Regions from separate parts of the Brevibacillus nigriterrae genome, predicted to be linked through region 1. Evidence: riboswitches for the same ligand, from Rfam matches in the RefSeq annotation. Region 1 holds a riboswitch; each other region holds the start of a gene.
The links. A riboswitch is a leader RNA that binds a small molecule or an ion and turns the genes downstream of it on or off. The one in region 1 is predicted to bind lysine.
Positions count from the first base shown of each region.

Region 2: linked by a shared signal. The riboswitch ahead of dapD (2,3,4,5-tetrahydropyridine-2,6-dicarboxylate N-acetyltransferase) and the one ahead of ACPW7N_RS20035 (transporter substrate-binding domain-containing protein) in region 1 are both predicted to bind lysine.
Region 3: linked by a shared signal. The riboswitch ahead of ACPW7N_RS13040 (aspartate kinase) and the one ahead of ACPW7N_RS20035 (transporter substrate-binding domain-containing protein) in region 1 are both predicted to bind lysine.
Region 4: linked by a shared signal. The riboswitch ahead of ACPW7N_RS00565 (amino acid permease) and the one ahead of ACPW7N_RS20035 (transporter substrate-binding domain-containing protein) in region 1 are both predicted to bind lysine.

Region 1 is NZ_JBNCMT010000030.1:62,781-67,489, reverse strand. It holds gene ACPW7N_RS20045 (SDR family NAD(P)-dependent oxidoreductase) at 257-997, opposite strand; gene ACPW7N_RS20040 (LysR family transcriptional regulator) at 1,117-2,031, shown strand; lysine riboswitch at 2,068-2,251, shown strand; gene ACPW7N_RS20035 (transporter substrate-binding domain-containing protein) at 2,366-3,205, shown strand; gene ACPW7N_RS20030 (amino acid ABC transporter permease) at 3,333-4,073, shown strand; gene ACPW7N_RS20025 (amino acid ABC transporter ATP-binding protein) at 4,094-4,709, shown strand, end outside.
Region 2 is NZ_JBNCMT010000009.1:30,084-34,792, reverse strand. It holds gene ACPW7N_RS08715 (N-acetyldiaminopimelate deacetylase) at 1-769, opposite strand, end outside; gene ACPW7N_RS08710 (aspartate aminotransferase family protein) at 769-1,950, opposite strand; gene dapD (2,3,4,5-tetrahydropyridine-2,6-dicarboxylate N-acetyltransferase) at 2,018-2,728, opposite strand; lysine riboswitch at 2,858-3,043, opposite strand; gene ACPW7N_RS08700 (DUF2804 domain-containing protein) at 3,117-4,124, opposite strand; gene ACPW7N_RS08695 (diguanylate cyclase domain-containing protein) at 4,190-4,709, opposite strand, start outside.
Region 3 is NZ_JBNCMT010000015.1:110,662-115,370, reverse strand. It holds gene metX (homoserine O-acetyltransferase MetX) at 1-354, opposite strand, end outside; SAM riboswitch class I at 539-650, opposite strand; gene ACPW7N_RS13040 (aspartate kinase) at 717-1,958, opposite strand; lysine riboswitch at 2,181-2,369, opposite strand; gene uvrC (excinuclease ABC subunit UvrC) at 2,439-4,259, opposite strand; gene ACPW7N_RS13030 (hypothetical protein) at 4,398-4,709, shown strand, end outside.
Region 4 is NZ_JBNCMT010000001.1:98,842-103,550, reverse strand. It holds gene ACPW7N_RS00575 (hypothetical protein) at 10-279, shown strand; gene ACPW7N_RS00570 (PepSY domain-containing protein) at 290-799, opposite strand; gene ACPW7N_RS00565 (amino acid permease) at 947-2,371, opposite strand; lysine riboswitch at 2,483-2,669, opposite strand; gene ACPW7N_RS00560 (hypothetical protein) at 2,839-3,033, shown strand; gene ACPW7N_RS00555 (alpha/beta hydrolase) at 3,054-3,776, opposite strand; gene pdhA (pyruvate dehydrogenase (acetyl-transferring) E1 component subunit alpha) at 4,000-4,709, shown strand, end outside.

The sequences.
Region 1 (4,709 bases):
TGAGTCGAAATATTTACTTTGTTCAATCGCTAGGAACACTTCCGAGCCCATAAAAAGCTCTAATTAAATATATACCTGGCAATGATATGATTAATGCACAAAAAAGAGACGCTGTTATTTGGCAATGAAAAATCCCCTCTGATGAAAGGATAAGTCCACCATGAGGGGATATTACTGATAGCAGTCTCGCTGTGTTGCTCTCCAATAACTTGTGGGCCTGACGAAGATTCTCTGGCGTCATGCCTCAAGATACTGTTCACAAAGTCTGACCACAGTCGACAGTAATGATTTGTCCAGTTATTGCTTCCTGCTCCAAGGTTGTGCAGATCATCGCTGCAATATCTTCGGGAGTGGCTATCCGCTGCAAAGGAAGATGAGGAGCGAGACGGTTCATTTGATCTTCCCTGCCTGCCCACCATCTTGTTGCCACAGCTCCGGGCACGATACAGTTTACTCTAATCTCAGGAGCAAGTGTGCGTGCCAAGGACTTGGTTAGCCCATGAACGGCTGCTTTGGACACGGCGTAAGGAAGCGAAGAGCCTAATCCGGTTTGTCCGGCTATACTCCCAAGATTGACAATCGCACCTTGCTGATTCTTTTTCATGTAGGGAGCAACCGCTCGTGTGCAATAAAACATGCCCTTTACATTCACATCGAACAATTCGTCCCATGTTTCCTCTGTTACTGCCTCCAGGTCATCCATCGGAATATGCCGGGTGATACTGGCATTATTCACGAGCAAATCGACCGTACCGAACTGCTGCACCACCGTTTGGACCATCAATCGGACTTCGTTGTCACGGGAAACATCCGCTTGTATCGCAAGGGCCCGTCCCCCCTCATCAGTGATCTGACGCACTGTTTGTTCTGCATCCGAATGGGAACGGGAATAGTTTACGATAACAGTAGCTCCCCGTTTTGCTAGTTCGAAACTGGTTGCTCTCCCAATTCCCGTACCGCCGCCCGTTACAATTGCCACCTTGTTTTGTAGCTTCATCATTACCACCCCTCGGTTGAGTTTGATGATGTCATTGTAATTCGCATTTTGCTATTTGTATAATTGAACTAATTGAATAGTTAGTTCAAAATTATTGAATTGTTGCAGGGGGACGGAACGTGGATCTTAAGACCTTAAAAACATTTCAAATGATCGTGAAATACGGGAGCTTTAACCGGGCAGCACAAGAAATGAACTATGTACAATCGACAGTCACAATGCAAATCCAGAAGCTTGAATCTGAATTGGGTGTTCAGTTGCTGGTACGTGGCAAAGAAATCAGCCTGACGGAAGCAGGTAGGCTGTTTTACGACCAGAGCTTACAAATCGTAAAGAATATGGAGCAACTTCAGACTAGCTTATTGGATTTGAAATCAGGTGAAGCTGGACATATTCGTATTGGGGTAACGGAGCCAACTGCCAGCTACCGTTTGCCTGGTATCCTGAGTAAGTTTATATCTATGTACCCGAATATCCGCATTTCCGTCGAAATCTCGAACACCCCGGTCCTTAGCAAGCGGATTATCAAAGGAGAAATCGATTTTGCACTTTCTACGGCACCTGGCTTGGGGTCTGATTTATATTTTGAGTCATTATTTCAGGAAGAGTTCATAGCATTACTGCCAGAGAATCATCCACTTGCCAAGAAAGAACTGATTGTACCGGAAGATTTACTGGGGTATCGTCTACTCGTCACATCAGTGACTTGTCCATATCGTAGGAAATTGGAGATGGTACTACAGGAAAAAGGGATTGTTACTCTCGATACGATGGAGATCGGGAGTATGACGGCATTGAAATATTTTGTAGAAAGCGGGTTAGGGATCGCACTTATCCCAAAAATTATGATGGAACCAGAAATGAAGGGGACAACGGTCAGGATAATCAGTGGAAGCCTCATACACATGACATTTGGGATCTTGTGCAAGGAATCGGACTACCCATTCCAACTGGCGAGTCAAAAGCTTTATAACTATCTAAAGAAGGAATTAGGAAGTAATGCCCAGGTTGACAGAATGTATCGAACATTGTAAACTCAAGAACGTAATTGAATAAGACCTCACTTACATCAGTGAGGTAGAGGCGCGATATTTAACAGTCTTTAGTGGAGTTCGAGAAAACGATGATACTAAAGAGAAGGAAATGTCGCCGAAGCTTGTAATATTTCTCCGTATTACTTGCTGGGTCTGCAGTTAAGAGCTGCAGGACTGTCTCAATAAATTACCCGATTTATTGAGTTGTGCTATCTCATTTGGGAAAAGAGAGGTATTTGGGCTACTATGTATTTTAGTGCGACCTGAGTCTATCTCAGGTCGCTTTTTGCTTTGTAAAAAAGCAACAACCAAAAAACAAAGGGAGAGAAAAAATATGAAAAAGTCACCAATGATTGCATTGTTTCTTTCAGCCATTATGCTCTTAGCAGGATGTGGGACAAGTGGTGCTCCTGCATCTACACCTGCACCTGCAGAGGAAGGTAAAACATTCAAGGTAGGTATGGAAGCGGGTTATGCCCCATTTAACTGGACGCAAATGGATGATTCCAATGGTGCCGTTAAAATCGAAGGCAATGCAGAATATGCTGGTGGGTATGATGTAGAAATCGCTAAAAAGATTGCTACTGCTCTTGGTAAAGAATTAGTGATTGTGAAAACGGAATGGGACGGCCTAGTACCAGCATTAACTTCAGGCAAAATCGATGCGATTATCGCAGGGATGTCTCCAACCGCAGAACGTAAACAAACGATCGATTTCTCAGACAACTACTATAAATCCAATCTCGTGATGGTTGTGAAAAAAGGCGGAAAGTATGAAGGGGCTACTTCCATCCAGGACTTCAACGGAGCAAAAGTAACAGCTCAATTAAACACTTTCCACTACTCCGTCATCAGTCAAATTCAAGGGGTAGCTCAGCAGCCTGCGATGGACAACTTCCCAGCGATGAGAGTGGCGCTTGAGTCAGGGATGATTGATGGATACGTTTCTGAGCGTCCGGAAGCAGTCAGTGCATCCGCAGCAAACCCGAACTTTGCAATGGTAGAATTCAAAGAAGGCTTCACAACCTCTGAAGATGATACAGCAATCGCTGTGGGTATTGCCAAAGGCAGTGAATTAACGAAGAAAATCAATGAAGTGCTAGCAGGTATCTCAGAACAAGATCGTACAAGCTTAATGGATACTGCTATTAAAAATCAACCAGCAGCAAAATAATGCTTTGTAGTGAAACCGGCTGCACCATCATGCAGTCGGTTTTATGCTGATTGGCTGATGATGGACTCGACAACACCTTCGGAAAGGCTTCAAGCGAAGTGTTTCTGAATGAAATTGGAGGTAAAAGATGAGCTTTGAGTGGATTGTAAAAATCATAGCTGAAAATTGGCCCATGTTCCTTCGTGGAGCCGGGATGACATTACTAATTGCTCTGATCGGAACGGTATTGGGGGCAATCATTGGTTTACTGGTAGGGATTATCCGTACGATTCCTGCTCCTGAACGAGGGGCGAAAAAAGGTATTCTCAAAGTGGTGAATGCCATTCTCACAATTTATATTGAATTCTTCCGGGGAACCCCGATGATTGTGCAGGCGATGGTCATTTATTATGGTTCTGCCCTGGCCTTTGGGATTGATATGGACCGAATTGCTGCAGCAATCATTGTCGTAGCGATTAACACTGGAGCGTACATGGCAGAAATCGTTCGTGGGGGGATTGTATCCATCGATAAAGGGCAATTTGAAGCGGCCCATGCAATCGGGATGAATCACGTTCAAACGATGGTGAATGTCGTATTGCCACAAGTGGTTCGAAATATTTTGCCAGCAACAGGTAATCAATTTGTCATTAATATCAAGGATACTTCCGTATTAAACGTCATTTCCGTAACCGAATTGTATTTCACAACGAAATCCATTGCGGGGAATAACTTCCGATATTTCGAATCGTTTTTCGTTGCGTGTGTTGTTTATTTCATGATGACCCTGCTTGTCACTTGGGTTTTGCGTTATTTCGAGAGAAAGCTAGACGGCCCTGACAGTTACACGATGATCGATCATCACGTGCAGGTAGAAAGTACGAAATAATCGGAGAAGGAGGAGAGCATATGGAAAAAATCATTGATATTCAACACTTAAATAAATCCTATGGATCACATGAAGTATTAAAAGACATCGATTTTTCGGTGAACAAAGGAGAAGTCGTCACGATCATCGGTTCCTCTGGATCAGGTAAGTCTACCCTTCTTCGTTGTATTAATTTATTGGAAAAACCAAGTGGCGGCCAAATTATCTATAAGGGAGAAAATATTTTAGACGACAAGCACGATATTTTCTTGTACCGTAGACATCTAGGCATGGTCTTTCAGCAATTTAACCTGTTTAATAACCACGATGTGTTAAGTAATTGTGTAGTCGGGCAAGTAAAAGTGCTAAAGCGTTCGAAGGAAGAAGCTGAAAAAGTAGCTTTGAAGTATTTGCGGGTCGTTGGGATGGATAAATACGTCAATGCGAAACCAAGACAATTGTCGGGCGGTCAAAAACAGCGTGTAGCGATTGCAAGAGCACTCTCCATGGAACCTGATGTGATGCTGTTTGATGAGCCTACATCAGCCCTTGATCCGGAAATGGTGGGAGAGGTTCTGAAAGTAATGAAGGAACTCGCTGAATCAGGTCTGACGATGTTGATCGTGACGCATGAAATGGAATTTGCGAAAGAAGTAT
Region 2 (4,709 bases), on a different contig from region 1:
GCATGGAGAGGGTACGAATCGTCCCTTCGATTCTCGCTTTTTCGGCAATAATGTTTTGCTTGGTACCCCCGTCAATTTTTCCGATTGTGATTACTCCTGAGTCAAGTGGGTCGATGTTTCGAGCAACTATCGTCTGCAGTTGTACGACCAGATGGCTGGCCGCTACCACCATGTCATTTGCTTTATGCGGATAGGCTGCATGACCACCCTTTCCCTGCAAATCAATGAACAGTTCGGAGGTATTGGCAAATAAAATGCCTTCTTTTGTGGCTACCGTTCCGACCGGGTATTCTGGCGCAATGTGCATGGCGAAAATCGCATCCGGTTTCCAAGCACGAAACTCATCTGATTCGAGCATTGGCAAAGCGCCACCCGGACCTTCTTCTGCCGGCTGAAAAATAAACAAAAGGTTATCATCGATCGGTTGTTCAAGCATCTTCGTCAGAATGCCAAGACCAATCGACATGTGAAAGTCATGTCCACAAGCGTGCATGTAGCCTTGATGTTTCGAACGGAAATTGTAGTTTGTCTCTTCTTCAATCGGCAAACCATCCATATCGGAACGCCAGGCAAGCGTGCGTGAAGGATTCTTCCCTTTCACCAGAACAAGGATCCCGGTTCGCCAGGTGGCAACCTCCATGCGGTCATGCGGCAAGCTTTTGATGTAGTTCAAGAGGTATTGTTGTGTCTTGAATTCCTGAAAACCCGGCTCAGGAATTTGATGGAGCTCACGTCGGATCGAAACGAAAGGATGTACTGTCGTACTCATCAGACTGCTCCTTTCTTAATGACAACCTGCTCGATTGCTTCCGTCAATTGCCCAACCAAAAGGTCAACCTGATCTTTGGTAAGTGTCAATGGTGGCAGCAAGCGGATAATGGTTCTCTGTGTTACATCCACCAAAATCCCCTTTCGCAGGAGGTGTTGTTGAATGGCGCTTACTTCTTCTGCAGCAAGATTGGTTGGCAGCCCCAACATCATCCCTCTTCCCCTCAGCGCTGAAAAAAGACTTGGGTATTGAGCGGACAGTTCGGTCAATTGATCCCACAAATACTTTGCGACCGCATTCGCCTCAAAAAGGAATAAATCCTGTTCAAGCACATCCAAAACCGCATTGCCCAAAGCCGCACTTAACGGAGACGGAGCAAATGTTGTCCCGTGATCTCCTGGCTGGAACAGATGCGTCAACTTGCTTCCAACGATAATTCCACCGAGCGGCAGCCCACCACCGACACCTTTTGCGAACAAAATGACATCTGGAGTAATTCCCGCATGCTGATAGCAAAACAGCTTTCCTGTGCGACCAATCCCTGTTTGAATCTCATCGATACAGAAAAGAATACCGTGCTCTTTTGCTACTGCTTCTACCTGCTGCAGGTACTCATCTGATAGTGGAATGACCCCACCAGATCCCAGCACAGGTTCCATGAGAATGGCTGCCGGCTTCTCGGTCTGACACAGCGTCCGCAACGCTTCGATACTCCCCGCTTCGATTTCATACACAGGGAAGGTTGGCTGTGGGAAATCCTGATACACATGTGCTTGCCTTGTCAGTCGAAGAGCCCCCAATGTTCTGCCGTGGAAGCTGTTTTTCAGAACGACAATGCCGCTTTTCTCATTTCCTTGGGCCAGCGTCCATTTATGAATCAGTTTTATCGCAGCTTCTGTCGCTTCTGCTCCTGAGTTTCCGAAGAATACTTTACCCGGGATAGTATGATCAATTAACCGCTTCGCCAGTTGAATGGCAGGAGGGTTCAAAAAATAGTTGGAGATATGCAAAAACTTCTCACCTTGTTCACGCAAGGCTTTCATCACTTCCGGGTGTGAATGTCCCAAAATGTTAACGGCCAGTCCTGTGAACAAATCGAGGTAGGATTTTCCCTCCGCATCATACAAGTAATTGCCTTCTCCTTTGGCAATGGCAATCGGTAATCGCTTATAGGTAGACATGATATATGTTTCATCTAATGAACGCCAATCTTCCAAGGGATTCACTCCTTTAACCGGGGACCCAATCTTACAGCTGACGAAGCTCTTGCTTGATTTCGGTTTTGGATTTGGTTTTGTCATCGATTTGCTTAATGATGCGAGCTGGTGTACCTGCAACGACAACATTTGGCGGTACATCATCAATAACAACCGCACCTGCTGCCACAACAGAACCTTGACCGACACGGCAGCCTTCGAGAATAACCGCATTTGCACCTACAACTACGTCGTCTTCGATAATTACCGGAGTTGCAGATGGTGGTTCGATTACACCTGCAACAACAGCGCCTGCTCCGATATGGCAGTTCTTGCCGATGGTTCCACGTCCGCCAACAACAACGTTCATGTCAATCATCGTGCCTTCACCAATGACAGCGCCGATGTTGATTACCGCACCCATCATAATAACTGCGTTATTCCCGATGGATACTTGGTCACGAATGATGGCACCTGGCTCAATGCGCGCCTGAATGTGCTTCGTATCGAGCATAGGAATTGCTGAGTTGCGGCGGTCGCTTTCTACGACAAAATCTTCGATGCGGTCTTTGTTTTGCTCTAGAACCGGCGAGATTTCACTCCACTCGCCGAACAGCACGCCTACATTGCCTGTAATAAATGTTTTGGTATTCTCACCAAACTGGATTCCTTCCAGTTGACCCTTGATATGTACTTTTACCGGGGTTTTCTTTACACTTTTTTGAATAAAGCTGATAATTTCATTCGCATCCATCATGTTCATTTCTCTCATCCTCCACAATATTTTGATTGATTCACCGAACAGAGCCTGATGCTCCACGATGGTTCGGGGCTTAAACCGAAAAAATGCAATGAGCAGCATATCTACTCATTGCATATGGTTCCCTTGCAATTCATAAATAGCGCTCCACAGAGAAAAACTCTTCTGTGACAAGGTGGCTGTTATTCACAGACACCCCAGTTTATGCCCTGGGGGATGGCACAAACTTCGGCGCATTGACCTTTCCCTCTTCCCATTGGAGCCCCTACTCCTTATCCAAGAAGATATACTCTTTCGTTGCGCACCTCTATTTATCACATTTGTGATTTCAATTGTTATTACTCTACCAAAATAATCTGAATCAGACAACCAAGAATTACGAAACCGTTTTTTACCACTTTGCCTGATGTTCTTCTACACAGCCGATCAACCGATCAAAAGAAATGCGCTCCCCATCCTGTGTACGGACTGTGCCGCTGAAGTGGCCGAATACCTGTTGCAGCGTAGAAGATAAAATTCCTGCTTGGTTTCGAACGATTCTTCGATCAAACGGGGTAAATGCAATTTGCACATCCGATGATAATTGGGACAGGATCTGCCAAGGTTGTAACAAGTTCGTTCGATCATATGTAAAAACTACATCTTCCTCCAACTTATAGACACGGTTATCAAGGAACAAAGCATTTTCGTTGACTCCCGTTCCATCTGTCCAGCCGGCTCCCAAATTAAAGCCGAATGCTTTTTGGTCAACCTCGCCCGAGCAGGTTGCCCAGTTCCAAAAACTGCGGTACGGCCATATTCCTCTCCCCACATCTAGAGCAGCAAAGCTTACCCCTTCCTTACAGTGGAATTCTCGATCCCCAATCCGTACAAGTCCTTGTACCGGAAGACAATTCTGCTTGGAAGTAAAGTGAAAGCGCTGCTGATCCCAGGGAATGACCACGTTGAGTGATTCATATGCATCCGGTTGTTGAATAACGAATTGAGCGCTTATCCACGGATCACGGCCGAAAGAGTTAACAACCAGATTTCTTGCTTTTCGGGAAACATCCTGTTTGCTCGAAAACGACAGACGAGGGTGTGAAAAGGTGAAGTCATCATCTGCACATGGAGGCAACTCACATCCGATCCCGAACGGAATAGACAACTGTTCTTCCCAGAACTGCTGTCGCTCGTAATCATACACGTACGTAAAGGCGATTCCGATGTAATCCAGATGAATCAGCGTGACATTAAATAAAAAGACATCTGATGTGATTAACCAATGATTCCACTTTTTCTTGCGTAGCCAACTGCCTTTCAAATTGCAAATATGCTTTGGTGTACGTGACCAGCCAATGCTATTTTTATTCAATTGACCTGACTTTTCACACAGGTATACAGATTCCGTCAATTCCATGAGCAACGTTCCCCCTTTTCACATGTTATGCTTGTAAAAAAAACTCAGCCTCGCGGGAGGCCGAGTTATGTATAGGCAATTAAGCAATTGCGACCGTTATCCTTGGCATTATATAAGGCTTTGTCAGCAAAATGAAGAATTTCATCTCTTGTTTGATCAATACGAGGCACAAGACTGACCAGCCCGACACTGACAGTAACTACTCTGCTAACAATTGAGCTAGCATGAGGGATCTGGAGATCTTCGACCGTTCTTCTAATTGTTTCTCCGATTTGGACAGCTTCCGTTTCGGATTCCTCTGGCAAAATGATAGCAAATTCTTCACCACCGTACCGAGCAAACAGATGCCGATCATTCGTAATCAATTGATTAATCGCCTGGGAAATTTCTTTGAGGCAAACATCTCCCCCTTGATGCCCGTACGTATCGTTGTACGCCTTAAAGCAATCAATATCAAACATGATTAATGTAAATGGTTTCGATTCAGCCATTGTCCGATGTAATTCTCGTTCGAATGTCTCATCAAAAATTCGACGATTGGCAATTTGCGTCAGGCCATCTATCGTTGAGAGACGCTTGAATCGC
Region 3 (4,709 bases), on a different contig from region 1:
AGCGTGTACCATATCCCGGATCGTCACAACCGGGAAGCGTGAACCATATGGTTGATTCGTATCAGGATCGAGACTTGCCGGTCCTGTAGAGCCATAACAACCTCCCAGAACATTGCTGCACACGACGAAATATTCATTTGTATCGATTGGCATACCGGGCCCGATCAGCCCTTCCCACCAACCAGGACGCTTCTCATCACCTACAGCATACACATCGCCCGTCAGTGCATGGCAAACAAGGATGGCATTCTCCCGTTCAGGATCATAGACACCATATGTTTTGTAACCGATATCTACCTGTTTGAGCACTTCTCCCGATTCCAACTGCAAGTCACCAATTCCTATTTTTTGCAAAGTTATCCCCCCTGACCCGGATGGTACGATTCACACCAAAACGGTATTGACCGTTTTGGTGCCCGCAAGCGGTCGTATCCACTTTTATGATAAACGTCGAGACGTTTTTCACATCCGAAAAAATAAAAAACCCCTCTTCTGCGAAGAGAAGAGGGGGTGTATGTTCCGGTTGGCCAGATACCCGCTCTTATCTTCCAAACGCCATGAATCATGCGCCTGCTGGATTTAGCACCTCTCCGCCGAAGCGGGGTTGCCGGGTTTCATCGGGCCAGTCCCTCCACCACTCTTGATAAGAGTTTTTCAATTGTTTTCATCATACGATTGGGAGGGCTTACCTGTCAATGTAGAAAATAGAGCGGATGTTATACGCCGTGTACTACTGCCTGCTCTGCCACATCCAACCCGAAAGCCGTATGCAGGGTTGTAACAGCAAGGTTGGTATAGGCTGCTGGAATTACACACGAAATTTTGATATCGGAAGTAGAAACCATTTTAATGGAAATTTGTTGTTCGGCCAGTTGACGGAACATCTCGGCAGCAACCCCTGGATTGGTCACCATGCCCGCTCCAACGATCGAAACCTTTGTCAGTTCTTCCTCGTGATCTACACTCTCAAAACCCAGTTCGGTGCGGTTTTGTTCCAACACTTGCAATGTTTTCGCCAGGTCCCCGGAGGCAACTGTAAAGGAAATGTTCGTTACCTTTGCTTCATAGGAGCTTTGGATAATAATATCGACGTTTACCTGTGCAGACGCAAGCGTATTGAACAGCCGGGAAAGTGTGCCTACTTGTGCTGGCATTCCTACCACGGTAATTTTTGCTACATCCTCATCATGTGCTACCCCGCTGATTACTCTTCCTGTTTCCATTGAAGACCCCTCCTCCACATACGTTCCATCTTCTTTTGTAAAGCTTGAGCGAACCACTAGACACACGCTGTACTTCTTGGCAGTCTCCACTGAACGAGGGTGCAGTACCCCTGCCCCAAGATTCGCAAGCTCGAGCATTTCGTCGTAAGAAATCCGGTCCAGTTTTTGCGCAGAAGGCACAACCCGTGGATCAGCGGTAAATACACCTGATACATCCGTAAAGATTTCACATTTATCTGCCTCAAGACTTGCGGCAAGCGCCACTGCGGTCGTATCGGAACCTCCACGACCAAGTGTTGTAATTTCACCATCTGGAGTGAACCCCTGGAATCCGGCAACGATGATGATTTTGCCTTCAGCCAATTCTTTTTTGAGACGTGTATGCTCGATATCCTGAATTCTTGCTCTCGAATGGTAGCTTTCCGTGGTGATTCCTGCTTGCCAGCCCGTGAGCGATACAGCCTCATAGCCCTTAGTTTGTAGTGTCATGGCAAGTAGCGCAATCGATACCTGTTCACCTGTTGAGAGCAGCATATCCATTTCACGCTCAGAAGGCTGCGCAGTAATTTGTTTGGCCATATCAACCAGTACATCCGTTGATTTGCCCATGGCGGAAACGACAACTACCACATCGTTTCCTTGTTCTTTGGTCTCTATGATTCGGTCAGCGACACGCTGCATTCTCTCGATTGTACCTACTGAAGTACCGCCGTATTTCTGAACGATTAATCCCACCTGGTTCCTCTCCCTTATCGTTATCGTTAACCACCCAACTCTGGGGGTCCCCGTACGTTTTAGTAACTCCTAGTAAAGTGTGCAAATCATCATGTATTTATAGCAAAAAAGGCAACGACGAGGATTGACCTGTCGCTGCCCTGATCTTGGACATACCAGTTCCTCCTTCCCTTGGACACGTCGGAGAAAGACTACGTCGAATAAACGCAGTTCTTTCATCCTCGGTGAGATAGCTCTCCATCGCAATATTGGATGTATATGGCGATGACAGTCCTGTGCTTGTTCAACACAGACCCAGCACAGCAGACTTCGGGTAGTCTGTTGCACTTCGGCGAATTCCCCTTTCCCTTGCCCTTCACAGATGCCCGCATCTCGGGGGGTACTCTTGGTTTTCGCGCCTCTACCTCACTCCAATAAAGGGAAGTGAGGTTTCATATTCAATTAGAACGGATTATAGCATGTGATGGCTTGGAAGTTCAATTACTTTTCGCTTTCCAACTTGCGAAGGGTTGAAATGATTTCACGAGCCAGCTTATCGCCGATGCCGAGCTGACGGAAATCTTCCACGCTCGCTTCCCGCATTTTGGCAAACGACCCAAAGTGTTTGAACAGCATTTTGCGCCGCTTTTCACCGATGCCGGGAATATCGTCCAACTGGGAACTAAGCATTGTCTTCCCTCTAGACTGGCGGTGAAACGTAATGGCAAAGCGGTGCACCTCGTCCTGAATCCGTTGCAGGAGATAGAACTCATAGCTGTCTCGCTTCAGCTCGACTGGCTCGGGAGGATCACCAAACAGCAGTTGTGCCGTTTTATGCTTGTCGTCCTTGGCTAATCCACACACGGGAATAAATAACCCCAGCTCATTTTCCAAAATATCCATGGCAGCAGAGATTTGCCCCTTTCCTCCGTCGATGACAACCAGATCGGGGAGCGGTTGATTTTCTTTTAGCAATCTCGTATACCGCCTGCGGATCACTTCACGCATGGAGCCGTAATCATCAGGGCCATCCACGCTTTTGATCTTGAACTTGCGGTACTCCTTCTTATCAGGTTTCCCATCAGTGAATACTACCATGGCGGATACTGGCTCTGTCCCTTGAATGTTGGAGTTATCGAAAGCTTCAATTCGATGCGGCACACCGATTCCCAATGCATGCCCCAGATTGTGAACAGCCTGAATGGTCCGAGCTTCATCTTTGGACATCAGGGCGAATTTCTCTTGCAAGGCGATACGGGCGTTTTCGATTGCCATCAAGACGAGTTCATGTTTTTTGCCTCGTTTCGGAGTTGCCACCTTCACATGCAGCCATTCCGAGAGAAGCTCCGGCTCACTTTGTTCCGGAAGCAATATTTCTTTCGGCAGTGCCTGCTGTTTTTCGTAATAAAACTGGGCAGCGAACGACATGAAGTCCTCGGTCTCATCTCCGTAATACGGAAACATCGACGTCTCTCGTTGGATCATTTTGCCTTTGCGCATATAGAAAACCTGTATACACATCCAGCCCTTTTCCACCGCAAACCCGATAATGTCCCGATCAACGGTATCCGTGAAGGTTACCTTCTGCTTCTCCATAACGGCTTCGATGTTGCGAATCTGGTCACGTAGCTCCTTGGCCCGTTCAAACTCCATCTCTTCTGCGGCCTGCATCATTTTCTCTGTCAGTTGCGTCTTCATCGCTTCGTGCCCGCCGTCAAGAAACTTGCAGATCCCATCAACGATACGCTCGTTTTCTTGGCTTTCCACTTCATAGACGCAAGGTGCCAGACATTGATTAAGATGGTAGTACAGGCAAACCTGCTTCGGCATGGTCTGGCATTTGCGCAGCGGATAGAGACGATCCAGGAGCTTCTTCACCTCTTGGGCTGCCCCCGCATTGGCATACGGCCCAAAATACTTCGCCTTGTCCTTGAGAACCTTGCGAGTAATTTCCAGCCGAGGGTGGGTCTCATTGGTGATTTTGATATATGGGTACGTTTTGTCATCCTTTAGCAGGATATTGTATCTGGGATTGTATTGCTTGATCAGATTGCATTCCAGAATCAAGGCTTCAATCGCAGATGATACAACGATATATTCAAAGTCGGTTATCTCGCTAACCAACAATTGTGTCTTACCGTCATGACTTCCAGTGAAATAGGATCTCACCCGGTTTTTGAGTACTTTGGCTTTACCGACGTAGATGATTTCACCCGTCGCATTTTTCATGAGATAACAGCCAGGTTTGTCCGGGAGAACAGCCAGTTTATCTTTAATTGTCTTCACCCGTTGTCCTCCTCTCAACGATTTACAACCATACATATAGTAGCACAAATGTTCTTCTTCTAGAATACCCACGCAGAAAGAGGGACGAACTGAATCCAGATTTAAGAATATTCAATATATGGTAAAATATACAAAAAACGATACAAGGGAGGGCTTTTTATCAAACGGGCACTCATGCTTTTCTTGTTGCCACTTTTGATGATAATGGTTTATCCAACAACTGCATCAGCATGTATCTGCAAGACTCCAGAAAATCCCCTCAAAGAGTCAACTGCTGCGTTTTCTGGAACAGTTCTCGCTGTGAAAGATTGGAAACAACTGAGGAATCGCTATGAGGTTACGATTGAAGTGAATCAAGTATGGAAAGGCACTCTCGACAACGAAGTAACGGTGTGGACTGATGATTATTCTATGTATTGTGGTCAACGGTTTACGATTGGCTCAAGCTATATCATCTATGGAAGATATACAGGTCAAGAAGGAGCA
Region 4 (4,709 bases), on a different contig from region 1:
GACGGATAAATGGGACGTTTTGAAACATTGATCGCCTATATGGATCGATTGATTGACTTGAAAAAACTGAATGTAGATGTCGATCGTGATATAAAAGATTGTAATGAAGCAATCAAACAGGAGATTGGGATCATGATGGGAAGAAAAGAGGGCCATTCTTCATCGACAGGCTCCCCTTTTGGCAATAAACAAGATGAAACTGGCTTTAATCCATTTATTAAACGGAAACAACAGGATGCCTTTGCAGGGAAGAAGTTTAATCCGTTTTTTGAAGAATAGGGCTAGTTCCTTATGAATCGGAAGCTACATTCAGTTTCCGTTTTTTTCTTTTGGGCAAGAAGTACACCCAACCGGTTACTGTTAAAATTACAACCAGGATTGAAATAACTTCTAATAAAGTTACATAGTTGATATCTTCCCATTCACCAACGTGCAGTCCGTAAAATAAGTCTAGAATCGGGTCTTGTTTTAGTGCTGTTATCTGTCCGTTTTTATCAACCGTAATACGCAAGATGGGGTCCCGTTTGACATAAACTTTAAAGTTTTCTCCTGACTTTGTAATGGAGCGAATTTCTTCCCATTTATATTCTCCTGTTTTGATAAGTGCATCACCAACATAAGAGATCGTGTAGTCTGAGGAGGTAGCTGGAAGAGCGATGGATGTGGTTTTCAAATCATTGGCTTTTTCTTGATACCAAGGTACGTTGAAAAGCAAAAATCCTGTAATCACCCACATCATTAAAAACAGGCTGACAATCAAGCCGATATAGCGGTGTAAATTTCTGTTTAGTTTATTCATTACTGCACCTCTTTGCTGTTCTATCATTATCTTGAAAACAGATTCTACTATAACGTGATAGGCTCACAAATGATATAGCCCGTGAGAGCCATATAAAAAATGCCACCGAAAGATAACCTTCGATGGCATTTGTTTATATGGCTTCCATTATTCAATGACAACATTAGCTGGTTGTTCGATCTTCTTTGTCGACCCGCTCATCAGTGGATACAGAATAAATCCGAGTAAGAACAGTCCGATTCCCAAACCAAATGTTTTGAGGTCTGCCGTTCCGCTCTTGATTACCCATGCAGAGTAGGCAACAGCAAGGAAAGCGATGATACCATCCTTTACACGGGAGCCTGGCTCTTGATTGTAGGTTTGTCCCGTAATGACCAGCTTCAATTGATAGATAGCTGATACGAGGTAAGGAATGAGATAGGCAAGTGTCGCTACCACTGTCACGAATGCGAATGCTTCGGCAATTGTACCAGAAATCGTAGAGAAGACAAATAGCTGAGAAAATACATTGGTTACAATAAGGGAAGCGGAAGGGCTTCCGTGCTTATTTGATTTCATAAACAAACGTGGAAAAATCCCGGATTGTGCCGCTTGATACGGAATCTCTGCACTTAAAAGAATCCAGCCTACAGAGGTTCCCAATAGAGATGCCACTGCAAGTAACGCCATCAACGTACCGCCAGAGCTTCCGATTACAGCAGTTAATGCATCAACGAGCGGTTTGTCAGAGGCTTTCAGTGCTTCTTGTGGCAAAACGCCCATAGTAAGCAACGTAATTCCAATATAGATGGCCAAAGCGATCCCAAGGCCTGTGACGGTTGCCCGTTTTACATCACGTTGTGAACGAGCACGCCCGGAGAAAATAACCGCCGATTCGATCCCGACGAACGCCCAGAGAGTAGCGAGCGCAGCCAAGTTGATTTGACTGCCCAGTCCATGGACAACTCCATCTTCATCGGTTACAGGCAGATAGAATTCGCTCAGGTTGGCTGCATTAAACGCGTAAAGCGATGCAACGATGAATAATCCAAAGCCGAGTACCTTTGTCGCAGTAGCGAAGAAGTTTAATTTACCTGCACCATTTAAACCACGGAGTAAAATCGCATTAATTCCCCAAAGCAGGGCACTGCATACAAGGAACGAAGTTAGTTTTCCCATTTCAACAGCAAAAGAGCCAATGGTGAAAAGCACACGCTCATCTTTCATAATAGGAAAGAACGTAGAGAGATACCCTGCGAAAGTCGTGATAATCGCTACGTTACCGGAAGCGTTGGCAATCCAACACCCCCAAGCCATACTGAAACCTGCCATATTGCCTGCTCGGCGTGATGTGAACAAGGCACGTGCATAGCTTTGTGGTCCGGCTGTCAGCTCAGGGCGACGTACAGACAAGTTACCAAATACAAGTGCAATCATGAGAACACCTAAGCCGGTTAGCAACCAGGCAAGCGTAACACCCAGTGGACTTGCAGTATTGGCAAGTGAGCTTGGCAGCATGAAAATACCTGAGCCCACCATATTTCCAACAACGAATGCAGTCAGGAGCCAGAAACCCCATTTTTTTGTAGCCATAATACTTCCTCCTGATAAAGTGATAAAGAGAAAAAGGAAATAAAAAAGTGCCGGGAATCGAGAATCGAGTCCACAGCACTTTTGCTATGCAAACCCGCATCCGTTCTCAACGTAAAAGATAGTACTCCACAAGGACGTATTCCTTGTGACAGTCCCACGTCTGTTCGACGTGGTCCCAGCAGGCTGTGTGAAATGGGCAACAGCAAGCTTCGGCGACTTTCCCTTTCAACAGATCTTCATCGGCTCCATCCAAGCCTCCGATCAGCTACTAATAATTGTCGCAACCTCTACCTCATCGTGAGAACACAGATGAGGATTTTTTTATATATAAACTTTTTATACCGTTGCTCAGTATAGCAAGTCCATGAAACAATCGTCAAATGGAATTTTTGTTACACAGAGTAATTCTTTGAATGGATTGGGATACTATGCTTACCAATCATTATGCAAAGAGAGGTATTTACTCCATGATTTCAGCGAAACAAAGGGAATTGTTAAACAAACAAATGAAGCTGGAAGAAAGCAAGATTGTCAACATTGTGTTAAAGGATGACACACAAGTTGCAGGCGAAATTGATCAAACGACCAGTCAGGGTATCCATTTGACTGATGGCAGGAAGTATAGCTATGAAGATATACAAGAAATTAATGGTTTATTATAAAACTTCTTTACCTTCTCTTGTCAGGCAAAAAAATAGCGAATGGCATCAGGTAACTGATTTTGCCACAATCCCCATACGTGTCGTCCCGGTTGTTCGGAATAGTGCAAGTGCGCCTGTTTTTCTTCTAGAAGAAGCTTGGCCCGACGATTCCAATCGACGAAATCGAAGGTACCGATATTGGTTTCGACTTCGGTTTCTTCCGTCCCAACAACCATCCATAACTTGAGCCAGGAAAGGTTATCTGTCTCTTGGATGCGATCCAGTGTCGGTTGAAAGAAAGCGCCAGAAAGGGAAATCATTCGCTGGAATACCTCGGGATGATCCAAAGCAAGATGTAAGGATACAGTCCCGCCAAGAGAATCTCCTGCGATGACTCGGGATGAGATATCTTTGCGTACTGGGTAGCGGTCCTCTATGTAGGGTAGCAATTCTTCGACAAAAAAGCGCTTGTACATATCATTGCGTGAACCGGTAGGGGAGTATTCGCTGGTTCTTTTACTTCGCTCAACGGAGACTCCCACGATGATCATGGGTTCGATGTCATCCTCGAGAATCAGTTGATTGGCAATCGTGGCAATTCGGCCCATCGTGAAAAATTCGTTGCCATCCTGACAATAAATCACTGGATAAGAGAGAAGCTCATTATACCCGGGAGGCAAATATACCTTGCAGGAGCGGGTAATTCCCAATCGTTCACTATTGACTTCTTCTTTGACAATGGTGCGGTTTACATAGCTTGTCATTCATTATTCCTCCTATGTTTAACACTATAAACAATATAAAAAATAAAAAAAGAGTAAAAAAGTTATTGAAATTTATTGATACAGATTTTATCATGAATAGTAACAGGAACGAAATAAGCTTGAATAAAGCTGATTTAATACAGATACACAGATGGTTTGTGCAACTATAACAGTTCGTTTCTAGGTACACAATTCTTGTTAATCCTACGAAGAGGTGATTTCATTGAGTATTTCTACTGCTGAGAAGCTTCGTGATTCTGCTCCACTCCAAATACTTGCACCAGACGGCACTGTAGTCAATCCAGGAATGATGCCGAAAATTACTGATGAAGAACTGAAAGAATTGATGCGTAAAATGGTTTTCACCCGTGTGTGGGACCAACGTGCGATTAGCTTGAACCGTCAAGGACGTCTCGGTTTCTACGCTCCCGTAGCAGGTCAGGAAGCAGCGATGATCGGTTCCCAGTCTGCTCTTGCCAAAGAAGACTTTATTCTTCCTAGCTATCGTGACATTCCACAAATCGTTTGGCATGGATTGCCACTTTATCAAGCTTTTCTCTACTCCCGTGGACATATTCATGGCGGACAAATTCCGGATGATGTGAACGTATTAATGCCGCAAATCATCATCGCAGCGCAATGTACACAAGCGACAGGTGTTGCGATGGGTTACAAGCTTCGTGGCGAAAAGAAAGTAGCAATCAACTACTTCGGTGATGGTGCTACATCTCAAGGTGATTTCTACGAAGGCATGAACTACGCTGGGGTATACAAACTCCCTGTAATCTTCTTCTCTCAAAATAACGGATATGCGATCTCTGTTCCTTTTGAAAAGCAAACTGCTGCACAAAACATCGCCATTAAAGCAGTAGCTGCTGGTATCGAAGGTGTACGTGTAGACGGTATGGATGTTCTCGCTGTTTACAAAGCAGT